Variovorax paradoxus B4: one gene and its partner. The protein of the gene in region 1 binds, or shares a complex with, the protein of each later gene. Links are inferred from orthologs where the notes say so. Each region holds a gene or a part of one and is shown on either strand. Other genes may lie near its edges.

Region 1 (6,607 bases):
CTGCTGCGTCGCCTCGTAGATCGCGTGGTCCGCCAGCTCGAAGGCCTTGGCCAATGCATAGAAGCAGATCACCCAGCCCAGCTTGAGCCCGACCGCGCCGCGCATCGGCGCGGCCAGCGCGAGCGTGAGCACCAGCGCCATGCCGCCGAACTGCACGATGGCCCAGGGCAGCACGTTGCCGCTTTCCTGGAACACCTCCGCCGAGAGCAATCCGGCCATCAGCACGAACCAGGCGGCCGGCCAGCCGGCGCGCTGGCTCACGCGCTCGCAGACCGCAATGCCGATCAGCCCCGCGAAGGCCACCGCCATGCCGGCGCGGTCGGCCGCGAGCCGGGCGCCGTCGGGCATCAGGTGGAAGAAGGCCGATCCCGCGGCGGTGGCGACCAGCCCCGCGAAGAAGAGCCAGGCGCAGTCGAGCGTGTTGTCCGGCGGATCGTTGGCCGGCGGCGCCAGCGGGAACTGGGCCAGTGCTTCCTGGTGGGCCCGGTCGATCCGGTTGAGCCGGTACAGGCCCCAGAAACCGATCAGCACGAAGGGCAGGTTGCTCAGGACGTCCATGGCGTTGGGCAGGCCGTGCCAGCTTCGGTCGTCGGCGAACACCGAGGCAATGGCCACGTCGGCCGCCGGCAGCGCCGGGCCGAACAGGGCCACCAGCGCGAGCAGCGCGAAGGTGAAGAGCAATCCGCGCTCGCGGCGGCTGAGGGTGGGCAAAGGCATGGCGGTCCTCGGTGGTGGGTGGGTACGAGCCGCGGAATTTAGTTGCCAGTCTCTCTACAGGCATCGAGAATCGATACGAGGCACTAATTCACACCTTTCGGTATCCTTTTTTAATACCTCCTTCCTCACAACCACGCCGCCATGAGTACCACCGTCGACCTCGTCCAAGCCCTCAAGAACGAACTCAAGAGCGCCCGCATGACCTACGCCGACCTGGCGCGCTCGCTCGACATGGCCGAATCCAGCGTGAAGCGCATGCTGGCCAAGAGCGACATGCCGCTGTCGCGCGTCGACGCGATCTGCCGTGCGCTCAAGATCGACTTCGCCGAGCTGGCGCGCCGCGTCGCCGACGCCCAGCCGCTCCTGAAGGAGCTCACGCAGGAGCAGGAAAAGGCGGTGGTCAAGGACAAGAAGCTGCTGCTGGTGGCCATCAGCGTGCTGAGCCAGTGGACGCTGGAACAGATCGTGGCGGCCTACCGGATCAGCGAGGCCGAGTGCATCGGCTGCCTGGCACAGCTGGACCGCATCGGCATCATCGAGCTGCGCCCGCTGAACCGCTACCGGCTGAAGCTGGCCAAGACCTTCCGCTGGCGGCCGCATGGCCCGGTGATGGAGTTCTTCCGCGAGAACGTGGTGCTCGACTACTACGCGGGCGGCTTCGACGGCCCGGCCGAGGGGCTGCTGCTGGTGCACGGGCAGATCAGCCGCTCGCTCGCGCCCGCGTTCCTCGAACGCCTGCAGCGCGTGGCGCAGGACTTTGCGCAGCAGCACCAGACCGACCAGAAGCTGGCCGCCAAGGACCGCGAGGGCTACACGCTGCTGCTGGGCATGCGCAACTGGGAATTCGAGGCCTTCACCAGGCTGCGCCGCGCCTGACCCACAGGGTTCTCAGGGCTTCGCGGCTTCCAGCGCGTCGCGCGTGGTGCGTGCGGCGTTCTTCGCCGCGGCGGCAAAGTCGTCGCCCGAGGAGGCGTAGATGATGGCGCGGGACGAGTTCACGATGATCGGCGCATCGGGGCGCCAGCCGGCGCGCACCGTGGCCACGGCATCGCCGCCCTGGGCCCCGACGCCGGGGATCAGCAGCGGCACCGTCGGCGCGAGTTCGCGCACGCGCTCGATCTCCGCCGGGTAGGTCGCACCCACCACGAGGCCGAGCTGCCCGTTGAGGTTCCACGGGCCCTGCGCCAGCTTGGCAACGTGCTCGTAAAGGAAGGGCTGGCCCTCGATGTCCGCCAGGCGCTGGCCCTGCAGGTCGGCGCCGCCGGGGTTGCTGGTGCGGCAGAGCAGGAAGGCGCCCTTGCCCTGGTGCTTGAGGTAGGGCGCCACCGAGTCGAAGCCCATGAAGGGCGACAGGGTCACGGCATCGGCGCCGTAGCGCTCGAAGGCCTCGATGGCGTACTGCTCGGCCGTGGAGCCGATGTCGCCGCGCTTGGCGTCCAGGATCACGGGCACATCGGGCGCGTTGCGGCGCATGTGCTCCATCAGTTGTTCGAGCTGGGCCTCGGCGCGATGGGCCGCGAAATAGGCGATCTGCGGCTTGAAGGCGATGACCAGGTCGGCCGTCGCGTCGACGATGCGCGCGCAGAAGTCATAGATGCGGCTTGCGTCGCCCTTGAGCTGCCCCGGAAACTTGGCTGGCTCCGGATCGAGCCCCACGCAGAGCAACGAACCGTTTTTTTGCTGTGCGGTGGCCAGCTTGTCGAGGAAAGTCATGGGGTCGATTTTAAGGACCCGCCCGCCGCGCCTCAGTTCGGCGGTGTTTGCTGTTCAGCGGCCAGGCAGAGATCGGCCCAGGCACGGGCCTTGTCGGCCGGGTTTCGCAGCAGGTAGGCCGGATGGTAGGTGGCCACCACCGGCACCCCGTTGGCCGAGGGCAGCGGCACCGCGCGGCCGCGCAGCTTGCCGAGCGGATCGGTGCTTTGCATCAGGCTTTGGGCGGCCAGCGGCCCCATGGCGAGCACCAGGCTCGGCGCCAGCGCGGCGGCATGTTCCCCGAAAGCCTCGTCCATGGGACGCGGGCTGCCGGGCTGGCCGGCGCCCACGCCGCGGTGCGTGCGCATCAGGTGCACCGGCGTCTTGCCGTCGTGCAGCTTGAGGGCGCGCAGCATGTTGTCGAGCAGCTTGCCGGCATCGCCCGCAAAGGGCTCGCCGTGGCGGCCGTCGGCTTCGGGCGGCATGTCGGCCACCACCAGCCAGCCGCCTTGGGCCGGTTCGGCTGCGGCCTCGGCGTAGAGGCGGCGCGGCGCGTCGACCAGCACGGCGGCGCCCTGCGCGAGCAGCGCGGGCGCGGGGCGCGCCGCCGGGGCCGGTGCTGCGGCAGGCCTTGCGGCCGGGGCGGGCGCAGCGGCCGGCGCTTCGGCCACGGATTGCTCGCGGGCGGACGGCGGCGGCGCGGCGACCGCAGCCGCTGCCGCGGCAACGGGTGCGGCTTCGGCGGTTTCGGGCATCGGCCACCAGACCTTCACGCCCATCTCGTCGAGCATCGCGCGCCGGCGGGCGTCGAGCTTCAGTGTCTGTACCGCGTTCATCGCAAGGCTCCCCAGGCAGAGCCTGATTCATTCAATCGCAGGCTCATGACGACCGCGTCTTCACGCTTGCCTTCATGGGCCGGGTAGTAGCCCTTGCGCACGCCGACGCTGCGGAAACCCTGGCGCATGTAGATGTCGAGCGCACGCCGGTTGCTCTCGCGCACCTCGAGCCAGAGCCACTGCGCCCCTTGCGCGCGCGACCATCCGGTCAGCGCCTCGAGCATCAGCGGCGCCCAGCCCTGGCGCTGGAAGGCCGGCGCCACGGTGATGTTGAGCAGGTGCACCTCGTCCACGCCCTTCATGGCGACGAAATAGCCGATCAGCGTTTCCCCGAGGCTGGTCACCGGCGTGGCCAGGTCCGGCACGCAGACTGGCGCGAGCAAACACTGGCAGTGGTAGCCGACCGCCATCGAATCGATGAAGTTGGCCCGCGTCCACGGATGGCTGTAGGCCGTCTGCTCGACCGCGCAGACGGCATCGAGCCGCTCGACGGTGAGCGGTTCGAGGCGGGCTTCGACGGGCTGAAGGACGGCGCTCATGGTGTGTTGGCAACAGGTGGAACCGCCAGGGCGGCCGCCTTGATGGCAGCGCGCTCATCGGTCGTTTGCGCCACTTTATCGCGAACATAGAGCGGCCAGGCATGCGCCGCATCCACCGTGCGCCCCGCGGCCAGCAGCGCCGGCGCCAGCCGGAGCATGGCGGTGGCCGTCGGCAGCACTTCGTGGCGCGCCGCGGCCGGCGCCAGGCGAGGTCCATAGGCGGCAAAGGCGTTGCCGGCCAGCGACCATCCGGCGGGCACTTCGAGGGCTTCGGGCGCGAGCAGCAGCGGCTCGTCGGCCAGGCCGCCGCCCAGCGCACCGCCCCCATCGAAGTCATAGCGCGCGGCATAGAGCTGGTCCATGCGCGCGTCGAGCACCGCCACCACCTGGCGCGCGCCGAAGGCGTGGCGTGCTTCCTCGGCCACGGCCAGCAGCGTGTCGACCGGCAGCAGCGGCACGCCGGCGCCGAAAGCCAGGCCCTGCGCCACCGAGCAGGCGGTGCGCAGGCCCGTGAAGGAGCCCGGCCCGCGGCCGAAGGCGATGGCGTCGAGCGCGGCCAGCTCGAGCCCGGCCTCGGCCAGCAGCTGCAGGATGAGCGGGATCAGCGTGCTCGACGCCTGCGCGCCGCCGGCCCCGCTGTGCGTGAACAGGCGCTCGCCGTGGCGCACCGCCACCGACAGGTGCTCGGTACTGGTGTCGAAAGCCAGGAGCCTAGGCATCGCGGCACCCCGCGGCGGTGGCCGGCACCGCGGGCCGCGGAGCGGCGCGGCCACCGGCTGTTGCTTTCTGCACGCCGAACAGGATGCCGGCGGTCACCAGCAGCAGGCCGGCAATCAGGTTCCAATGGAGCGGCTCGTCGAGCCAGATCACCGCGCCGAAGGCCGAGAGGCCGGGCACGAGCGCGGTGATCATGGTGCTGCGCACCGGCCCGAAGTACTGGATCATCTTCGTGAAGGTGATGCCCGAGACGACGACCGAGCCGACGCCCTGGAACAGCATCTGGAACGCCACCTCGCCCCAGGGCGCGGAGCCGATGCGGCTCACGACCGCGCCGCCCGCCACCAGCAGGCTGTAGACGGGCACGTAGGCCAGCAGCGCGAACACGGTGATGGCGATGGTCGCGCGCACGGCGTCCAGCCCGTGGCGGCGCGCCACCACGCTGTAGCAGGCCCAGCAGAAGGCCGCGGCCATGAAGAGCAGGTCGCCCTTCCAGACCTCGCCGCCGTCGAAGGCATGCAGCAGGCTGCGCCCGCCGACCACCAGATCGCCGGCCACGATCAGCGCGAGGCCGAAGGCGCGGCCCGGCGTGATGCGGTCGCGCAGCACCAGGGCGGCCAGCAGCGTGGTCCACAGCGGCAGGCTGCCGGGCATCAGCACCGAGGCATGGCCCGCGGGCGCGAAGAAGAAGCCGCTGTAGGCCAGCAGGGCGTAGGCCACGCCGCCGAAGATGCCGGCGCTGGCCGTGACGCGCAGCGACAGCGGCGACAGGCCGAACAGCGACGACGCGGTGCCGTCCTTTTGCCGCAGCCCCTTCATGACCATCCAGGCGCCCCAGGGCACCAGCACCAGGCTGGCACCGCCAATGCGCGCCAGCGCCAGGTCGAACGGGGTGAGCGAGCGTGCGGCCGAAGCCCGGGCGATCACGATGAAGGCGGTCCAGACCAGCACGGTGACCACGGCCGCGCCGATGCCGAGCGTGCGGGGCGAGAAACGGGGCATGGCGGGCATCCCCCGATTATCCAGGGCACTCCGCGGCCGCGCCGGCCAGGGGCGAATGGCCGGCAATGCGGGCGATCAGCCGCCGTCGCTGCGCAGGATGGCAAGCCCGGCCTTGCGCAGCGGCGCCAATGCGGCGGCCGGCGCTTCCGGCGACACCAGCAGGCTGGTGGCGGCCGAGACAGGGTTGATGACCCAGGCCGAAGCCGCACCGATCTTTTCCGACGAGGCCAGCACCACCGTCTCGGCCGCGGCCGCCATGAGCGCGCGCTTGATCGCGGCCTCCTCGACGTCCCCGGTGGTCAGCCCGGCCTCGGCGTGCACGCCGGTCACGCCCAGGAAGCAGGTGTCGGCGTGGATGCGCGAAATGGCGTCCATGGCCGCGGCGCCCACCGCCACCATCGAATGCCGGAAGAGGCGCCCGCCGATCAGCACCACCTCGATGCCGGCGTGGCCCGCCAGCTCGACCGCCACCGACGGGCTGTGTGTGACCACGGTGGCGCGCAGGCTGGCCGGCAGGTGCCGCGCCATCTGGACGGCCGTGGTGCCGCCATCGATGAAGACCACCTGTCCGGGCCGTACCAGCCGTGCCGCGGCGCGGCCGATGGCCACCTTCTCCGCGGTCGCAAGCTGCAGGCGGCCCGCGAAGTCGGCTTCGGCCCTGGCGATCGGCAGCGCGCCGCCGTGCACGCGCTGCAGCAGCCCCTCGGCGGCCAGCTCGCGCAGATCGCGCCGGATGGTGTCTTCCGACAGCGCCAGCTCCTCGCTGAGCGACTTGGCGACGACGTTGCCGTCGCGCTGCAGGACCGAAAGGATGTGTTGCTTGCGCTGGCGGGTGAGCATCTGGCGATGGTAGCGGCCAGGACCAAGGATTGCACGAATTTTCTTGTTTATGCACGAATTTGCGCCTAAGCTGCGTCCCATGACCCTCCACGACCGCGTCCGGGTGCACGAAGTCACCCTGCTTTCCGACAACTGGTACACGCTCAAGACCACCGCCTTCGACTGGCGGCGCAACGACGGCCAGTGGCAGCGCATGCACCGCGAGACCTACGACCGCGGCAACGGCGCCACGCTGCTGCCCTGCAACCTGGCGCAGCGCACGGT
Region 2 (7,630 bases), 1.7 Mb from region 1 along the record:
CCATCAGCAGGCACCAGCGACACCGTGCGCACGTGGGCGCCGAGGATGGCGGGCTGCGCCGTGAGGTTGGGCCACACGGGCGTGACCGCGACCACCTCGTCGCCCGCATCGACCAGCGCCTGCACCGCAAGCATCAGCGCGCTGACGCCGCCGGACGTGACGGCAATGCGCGATGCATCGACCACGGGATGAAGCGCGCTGGTATAGCGCGCAATGGCTTCGCGCAGCTCGGGCAGGCCGAGGTTGTGCGCATAGAAGGTTTCGCCGCGCTGCAACGAGTCGATCGCCGCCTGGCGGATCACCTCGGGCGTGACCTCGTCGCTCTCGCCGAACCAGAACGCGAGCACGTCGTCGCGGCCGAGTCCGGCATTGGCAACCTCGCGGATCTTGGAGGCTTCGAGGTTGTGGATGGCTTCACGCATGTCTTCGTTTCCTAGATTCTTTTCATTTTGCAGGTGGTCGGCAGTTCGGCGCGTTCGGGAGCGATGGTCTTGACCACGCGAAAGCCGTAGCCCGAACCCTCGACATCGAACTGCACGCCCGGCCTGCCCTGCTTGTCCATCACGCCGACCACCAGCTGCTGCTGGAACTGATGGTCCGCCGCGCGCATGCGGCCGCGCTGGCCGTAGAGGCTCACGTCGGCCTGCTCGAGCGCGCGCGCCACGGCCACCGCGTCGACGCTGCCCGCACGCGCTATCGATTGCGCAAGCGACTCCACTAGCAATTGCATGCGCATGTGCACGTAGTCGTCGGCGGGTTTCGGAAAGCGCGTGCGGAAGGCGCGATAAAAGGCCTCGGACTGCGCGGTCTGCACGTTGGGCAGCCAGTCGGCCACCGCGATCACGCGGCCGATGCCTGCGTCGCCGATGGCCGCCGGCGCGCCGAGCGCGTTGCCATAGAAGGTATAGAAGGTGCCGTTGAAGCCGGCCTCGCGCGCGGCCTTCACGAGCAGCGTGAGGTCGTTGCCCCAGTTGCCGGTGAACACGGCCTGCGCGCCGCTCGCGATGATCTTGCTGGCGTAGGGCGCGAAGTCCTTCACCTTGCCCATCGGATGGAGCTCTTCCGCGACGATCTCCACGTCGGGCCGCTGCACGCCGAGTTGCCGCTTCGATTCGCGCAGCACCGCCTGGCCGAAGCTGTAGTCCTGCCCGATCAGGTAGGCGCGCTTGATGGCCGCATCGTCCTTCACCACTTCCATCAGCGCGGCCACGCGCATGTCGGCATGGGCGTCGAAGCGAAAGTGCCAGAAGCTGCAGCGGTCGTTGGTCAGCGCCGGATCAACCGCCGCGTAGTTGAGGAAGATCACGCGCCGCGCGGGATCGCGCTCGTTGTTCTTCTCGATGGCATCGACCAGCGCCGCGGCGGTGGCCGACGAATTGCCCTGCAGCACGATGCGCGCGCCGTCGTCCATGGCCGCACGCAGCGCCGACAGCGCTTCTTCGTTCTGCCCCTTGCTGTCGTAGCGGTCGAGCTGCAGCGGCCGCGCCCCGCCGGGCAGCTTGACGCCGCCGCGCGCATTCACGCGCTCCACGGCCCACAGCAGATTGCGAAACACCGCCTCGCCGGTATTGGCGAACGGCCCGCTCATGCTTTCGATCAACGCGAGACGGATGGGCGCGGGCGGTGTCTGCGCCTGCGCTGCGAAGGGGGCCGCGCATAGCGCCAGCGCCGCAAATTTCAAGGCCTTGCGACGCCAAATAAAGGGGGGGTTCATTGTCTTGAAACGGGTGCAGCTGTGCCTAGATGAGGTGTCAAGCGGCACTCAGGATTGAATGGCCGCGCAGTGTAAGGGACACACATTCCTTGTCCCCATTGTGTTCATTCAGGAGTTCTCACATGTTTTTCGCACCGACCCTTCGCACCGCCCGCTTTGCACCCCGTTCGTACGACCGCGCCTTCGAGCGCTTCGTCAACGAAGCCTTCGCCGGAACCCGCCCCTCGCCGCTCGTCGAGCAGGACGACAAGAGCTGGACGCTCTCCATCGACGTGCCGGGCCTCTCGCGCGAAGACCTTGCCATCGGCATCGAGGGCGCCGTGGTCCGCATCGACAGCAAGGCAGAAGCCAGGCGCCAGTTCAAGGCGGCCTACGAACTGCCCCAGGACATCGACGTGAGCGCCAGCGAGGCCAAGCTCGAGAACGGCGTGCTCACGCTGAAGCTGGGCAAGCAGGTGCCGGTCAGCCAGGTTTCGCAACTGGCGATCAACTGAGGCGCAAAGCCCACAAGAGGAAAGTGTCGTTATCTATTGTTTTTGACTTTGAAGACGCTCCCTAATCACAATACGACAGCGAATAACGTCACATCATGTGACGTTTTCACATTTTCCTTTCTTCGTGGGCGTTTCGAGAGACGCACCGAATCCATGACGGTGCGGATTCGGGTGCCCTTCAAGGCACGCCATGATCACGCACCTCAAGTCAGCCAACGACGATGAACGGTCCGATACGCTCCTGGTCTTCCTGCCGGGCGCCTATCTGAAACCCGACGAGTTCGAGCGCGAAGGCTTCATCAGCGCCGTGCGCGAGCGCCACCTGGCAGCCGACTCGCTGCTGGTGGACGCCGACGTTTCCTACTATTACGACCAGACGCTCAGCGAGCGCCTGCATGCGGACGTCATCGAACCGCAGCGCGCCAAGGGCTACAAGTCGATCTGGCTGGTTGGAATCTCCATTGGCGGCTTCGGAGCGCTGATCCATGAACTGTCGCGGCCGGGTTCGGTCGACGGCATCGTCGCGCTGGCGCCCTACCTGGGGCGGCGCGTCCTTGGTGCCGAGATCCTCAAGGCCGGCGGCCTGCGCACCTGGCAGGCGCCGGCCGGCCCCTTGCCCGACGAGGAAGTCGACCGCAAGCTATGGCCCTGGTTCCAGCAATACCTGGAGCCGCAGAAATCCCAAAGCCTGCCCCAGCTGTATCTCGGTTTCGGCCTCAGCGACCGCTTTGCCAGCAATCACAAGTTGCTGGCGGACGCCCTGCCCGAAGGCCGCGTCTTCACGACCGAGGGCGGCCACGACTGGCCGCAGTGGCGCCAACTCTGGCGCAATGTGCTGGACGTGCTGCCGCTTCCGTCGCTCGGCCGCTCGCGCCCGACGGCTACGCGGGCACCGGCCGCGGCGCCTCGGATGACGCCATCAGCGAAGCCATGGGCCATCGCGGCTTGACGTCGAAGGCATAGCGTTCGCTGGCCTGCGCCAGGCCCGACTGCAGCCGCATGGCGGCCGCCATGGCAATCATGGCGCCGTTGTCGGTGCACAGGTGCAGTTCCGGATAGTGCACCCGCACGCCGCGCCTGGCGCAGGCGGCGTTCAACTGCTCCCGCAGGCTTCGATTCGCGCCCACCCCGCCGGCCACGACGAGCCGCCTGAGGCCCGTCTGCTCGAGCGCGGCCAGCGATTTCTTCAGCAGCACCTCGACGATCGCAGCTTGCGTGGACGCGGCCAGGTCGGCCTTGTTCGCCTCGAGTTCGGCGCCGAGCTTCTTCGCCTGCGTCAGCACCGCCGTCTTCAGGCCGGCGAACGAAAAATCCAGATCGCCGCTGTGCAGGAGCGGCCGCGGCAGCTTGAACGCCGCGGGATTGCCCGCTTCCGCCAGCTTGGCCAGCCAGGGACCGCCCGGATAAGGCAGGCCCATGAGCTTGGCGCTCTTGTCGAAGGCCTCGCCGGCCGCATCGTCGATGGTTTCGCCCAGGAGTTCGTAGCGGCCCACGCCGTCGACCCGCATCAATTGCGTATGCCCCCCTGACACGAGCAGCGCCACGAAGGGAAATTCCGGCGGATCGGCACTCAGGAAAGGCGACAGCAAATGCCCTTCGAGGTGATGCACCCCGAGCACCGGCTTGCCCAGCGCGGCGCCCAGCGCGCAGGCCACGCCGGCGCCCACCAGCAAGGCCCCAGCCAGGCCCGGCCCGCGCGTGTAGGCGACCACGTCGATCTCGGCCAGCGAGCGGCCCGCTTCGGCCATCACGGCTTCGGTCAGGGGCAGCACGCGGCGGATGTGGTCGCGGCTGGCCAGTTCGGGCACCACGCCGCCATAGGCCTGGTGCATGGCGATCTGGCTGTGCAGCGCGTGCGAGCGCAGCTGCGGCAGTGCGTCGCCATGCGTTTCCACCAGCGCCACGCCGGTTTCGTCGCAGGATGATTCGATTCCCAGGAGAAGCATGCCCGGGAGTGTAGGCGGCGAAGAATGTCCGTGCGGCACGGATGTTGCAGCAAGCCCTTTGCTTCCCCTTTCCACCATGAAATCCGGACTGAGTTTTCTGATCGCCGCCAGAAAGTGCGAAATCGACGAGCTGGACCAGCTCGCGCGCACCAGCGACCTGGTCGGCCTGATCGCGCGGCTCGTCCATGCGCTGCAGCGGGAGCGCGGCATGTCCAACGTGTTTCTCGCCTCGCGCGGCGGCCGCTTCGCCGACCAGCGCGATCCGCAGATCGCCGAATGCCTGGCGCTCGAGCAGGTGGTGCGCGCCGGATTCGACCAGCTCGAGACCGAAGCGCGCCCCGGCGCCACGGCAGGCAACAGCGCCCGCCTCTTCAGCCGCATTGCCTGGGTGCTTCCCGGGCTGGACGGCCTGCCTGCCCTGCGCCGCCGCATCGGCGCGCTCGAGCTGACGCCAGCGCAGGCCACCGCCGCGTTCGCGAAGCTCGTTGCCGGCCTGCTGGCGGTGGTGTTCGAGGCGGCCGATGGCGCCACCGACCCTGAAATCTCGCGCCTGCTGGTGGCGATGTTCAACTTCATGCAGGGCAAGGAATTTGCCGGCCAGGAGCGCGCCTTCGGCGCCGCGTCGCTGGCGCTGGGGCGCAGCGACGAGGCGCAGCGCCAGCAATGGCTGCACCTCATCGAACTGCAGGAGCGCTGCTTCCAGGTCTTTACCGATTTTTCGAGCAGCGGCGTGCTGGCGCTCTGGCATCAAGGCCAGTCCGACGCTGCCATGGCCGAGATCGAGCGCCAGCGCCGCTTGAGCGTGACCTCTGCCCAGGCGGCCTCGGCGTCCGTTCCCGATCCCCGGCTGAGCCAGGCCTGGTTCGACTGGTGCACGCGCCGCATCGACGCCATGAAAACCGTCGAAGACCGGCTGGCCGCCGACCTGCGCGAACTCTGTGCCCGCAAGACCGCGCAGGCACGCAGCGAACTGCAGCGATACCAGCAGGTGCTCGGCACCCTTGCGCCGCAGCCCGAGGGCGCAGTGTTCTTCGACGACGCCGACACCCAGGCCACGGAGCCCGCCCAGTACGGCCGGCACCTCGAGCGCTCGGTGCTCGACATGGTCCAGGAACAGTCGCGCCGGCTACAGGCCATGGGCGACGAGCTTGAAACCGTGCGCGCCTCCCTCAACGAGCGCAAGCTGGTCGAGCGCGCCAAGGGCCTTTTGATGGCGCACCGCCGCATGAGCGAGAACGAAGCGCACAAGATGCTGCTCCAGACGGCCATGAACCAGAAGCGCCGCCTCGTCGACGTGGCCGAGTCGATGCTCGCCATGGCCGACTACCTGCCGCTCGATGCAGCGCCCCGGCGCTGAGGGCCACCCCAAAGCGTTCGAATTGGTGCAGCGCACAACAACCGTGCATGAATTCGAATTTCCGCCCCGAGGCCCTTTCACATATGCCGGCAACCGCTCTTCTGCTACCAATTTGATAGCAATCGGCAGCCAGGAAAGCTGGCACATAGTTTGCTGAAGTAGTACATGGACCTACGGGTCCCAGGCAGGCAGCACCCAACGGCGGGTGTTGTCCACCGAAACCGGACAAAGGCGTCCCCATCCCGCAAGGGCTCGTTTTCGAGCAGCCCCTGCGCGGTGCGGACGCCTTTTTGTTTTTGCTTCTTTCCTTTGTTCGTTCTTCAACCGGAGCCCGCCCATGACCGACCCGCTGAAAACCAGCCTCAGCCGCCGCCGCGTACTGCAAGCCGCCGCCATTGGCGCCGTGGGAGTCAATCCCGCGCTGCGCGCCGCCGTCTGGGCCCAAGGCTCCGACAAGCCGGAAAAAGCGGAAGTCAAGATCGGCTTCATCCCGCTGACCGACTGCGCCAGCGTGGTGATGGCTTCGGTGCTGGGCTTCGACAAGAAGTACGGCGTGAAGATCGTGCCCAGCAAGGAAGCCAGTTGGGCGGGCGTGCGCGACAAGCTGGTCAACGGCGAGCTCGACATGGCGCATGTGCTCTACGGCCTGGTCTACGGTGTGCATGTCGGCGTCGGGGGCCCCAAGAAGGACATGGCCGTACTCATGGGCCTGAACCGCAACGGCCAGGCGATCACGCTTTCGAAGGCGCTGGCGGACAAGGGCGCAGTGGACGCACCTTCGCTCGCCAAGCTCATGGCCAAGGAAAAGCGCGAATACACCTTTGCCGGCACCTTTCCGACGAGCACCCACACGATGTGGCTGAACTATTGGCTGGCTTCGGCCGGCATCAGCCCCGTGGCCGATGCCAAGGTGATCGTGGTGCCGCCTCCGCAGATGGTGGCCAACATGCGCGTGGGCAACATGGACGGCTTCTGCGTGGGCGAACCCTGGGGCCAGCGCGCCATCATCGACAAGATCGGCGTCACCGCCATCACCACGCAGGACATCTGGAAGGATCACCCCGAGAAGGTGCTCGGCACGCGGGCCGAGTTCGTCAAGGCCAATCCGAACACCTGCCGTGCCGTGATGATGGCCGTGATGGAGGCCAGCAAGTGGATCGACGCCAACCTCCAGAACAAGGCCAAGATGGCCGAGGTCGTCGCCGAGAAGTCGTACATCAACACCAGCTCGGACGCCATCAACCAGCGCATCCTGGGCCGCTACGAGAACGGCATGGGCAAGAGCTGGGACGATCCCAACCACATGAAGTTCTTCGATGACGGCGCGGTCAACTTTCCGTACCTGTCCGATGGCATGTGGTTCCTCACGCAGCACAAGCGCTGGGGCATCCTGAAGGAGCACCCCGACTACCTGGCGGTGGCCAAGCAGATCAATCAGATCGACATGTACAAGGACGTCGCCGGCGCCATGAAGGTCAGCGTGCCCAAGGACGCCATGCGAACCAGCAAGCTGATGGACGGCACGGTGTGGGACGGCAAGGACCCCCGGAAATACGCCGATTCGTTCAAGGTCCACGCCTGAGGAGCATGCCATGGTCAGCGCTGTCTTCCACTCTCCTCTCGATACGTCCGGTGCCGTGCCCACCACAGCGCCGCAGCCGGCAAGGGCCTCGGCACCGGTTGCCGCGGCCGCTTCGGCGCCCGCGGTGGCAAGCGAGCCTCGCATGCTGAAAAAGCGTGACTTCCGCGCCTTCTGGATGCGCGTGCTGCCGCCGCTCGCGGGCTTCGGCCTGCTGGTGCTGGTCTGGGAACTGGTGGCCATGAAGAGCACCACCGGCTTTCCGTCGCCGCTGGCCACCTGGCAGCAGGCGCTCACGGTGTTCAGCGACCCGTTCTACAGCAAGGGCCCGAACGACCAGGGCGTGGGCTGGAACGTGCTCTCGTCGCTGCAGCGCGTGGCGCTGGGTTTCGGGCTGGCCGCGGCGGTCGGTATTCCGGCCGGTTTTGCAATCGGGCGCTTCGAATTCCTTTCGCGCATGTTCAATCCGCTGATCAGCCTGTTGCGCCCGGTGTCGCCGCTGGCCTGGCTGCCCATCGGCCTCCTGGTGTTCAAGGGCGC

What was found. The genes of interacting proteins can lie anywhere in the genome.
Region 2: the proteins of tsaB (region 1) and tsaD are in contact, whole or in part, in a solved structure (PDB 4WQ4), measured with the Escherichia coli proteins. The link is inferred for Variovorax paradoxus B4 from one-to-one orthologs.

Annotation. Positions count from the first base shown.
Region 1 is NC_022247.1:5,538,985-5,545,591, forward strand. What follows is about bases 2,643-5,633. They hold tsaB (tRNA (adenosine(37)-N6)-threonylcarbamoyltransferase complex dimerization subunit type 1 TsaB), read right to left. Parts: upstream 4,504-5,633; coding sequence 3,781-4,503; downstream 2,643-3,780. Other genes in these bases: VAPA_RS25915 (uracil-DNA glycosylase family protein), read right to left, coding at 2,643-3,245; rimI (ribosomal protein S18-alanine N-acetyltransferase), read right to left, coding at 3,242-3,784; VAPA_RS25930 (DMT family transporter), read right to left, coding at 4,496-5,512; VAPA_RS25935 (DeoR/GlpR family DNA-binding transcription regulator), read right to left, coding at 5,579-5,633. Also shown: VAPA_RS25900 (hypothetical protein), read right to left, coding at 1-717; VAPA_RS25905 (helix-turn-helix domain-containing protein), read left to right, coding at 859-1,593; pyrF (orotidine-5'-phosphate decarboxylase), read right to left, coding at 1,606-2,430; more of VAPA_RS25915, read right to left, coding at 2,463-2,642; more of VAPA_RS25935, read right to left, coding at 5,634-6,343; VAPA_RS25940 (NUDIX hydrolase), read left to right, coding at 6,423-6,607. UniProt on the Escherichia coli protein: Required for the formation of a threonylcarbamoyl group on adenosine at position 37 (t(6)A37) in tRNAs that read codons beginning with adenine.
Region 2 is NC_022247.1:3,829,940-3,837,569, forward strand. What follows is about bases 2,123-4,981. They hold tsaD (tRNA (adenosine(37)-N6)-threonylcarbamoyltransferase complex transferase subunit TsaD), read right to left. Parts: upstream 4,155-4,981; coding sequence 3,090-4,154; downstream 2,123-3,089. Other genes in these bases: VAPA_RS17890 (Hsp20/alpha crystallin family protein), read left to right, coding at 2,123-2,208; VAPA_RS17895 (alpha/beta hydrolase-fold protein), read left to right, coding at 2,399-3,157; VAPA_RS17905 (nitrate regulatory protein), read left to right, coding at 4,231-4,981. Outside these bases: VAPA_RS17880 (pyridoxal phosphate-dependent aminotransferase), read right to left, coding at 1-422; VAPA_RS17885 (branched-chain amino acid ABC transporter substrate-binding protein), read right to left, coding at 434-1,714; more of VAPA_RS17890, read left to right, coding at 1,837-2,122; more of VAPA_RS17905, read left to right, coding at 4,982-5,511; VAPA_RS17910 (CmpA/NrtA family ABC transporter substrate-binding protein), read left to right, coding at 5,849-7,093; ntrB (nitrate ABC transporter permease), read left to right, coding at 7,104-7,630.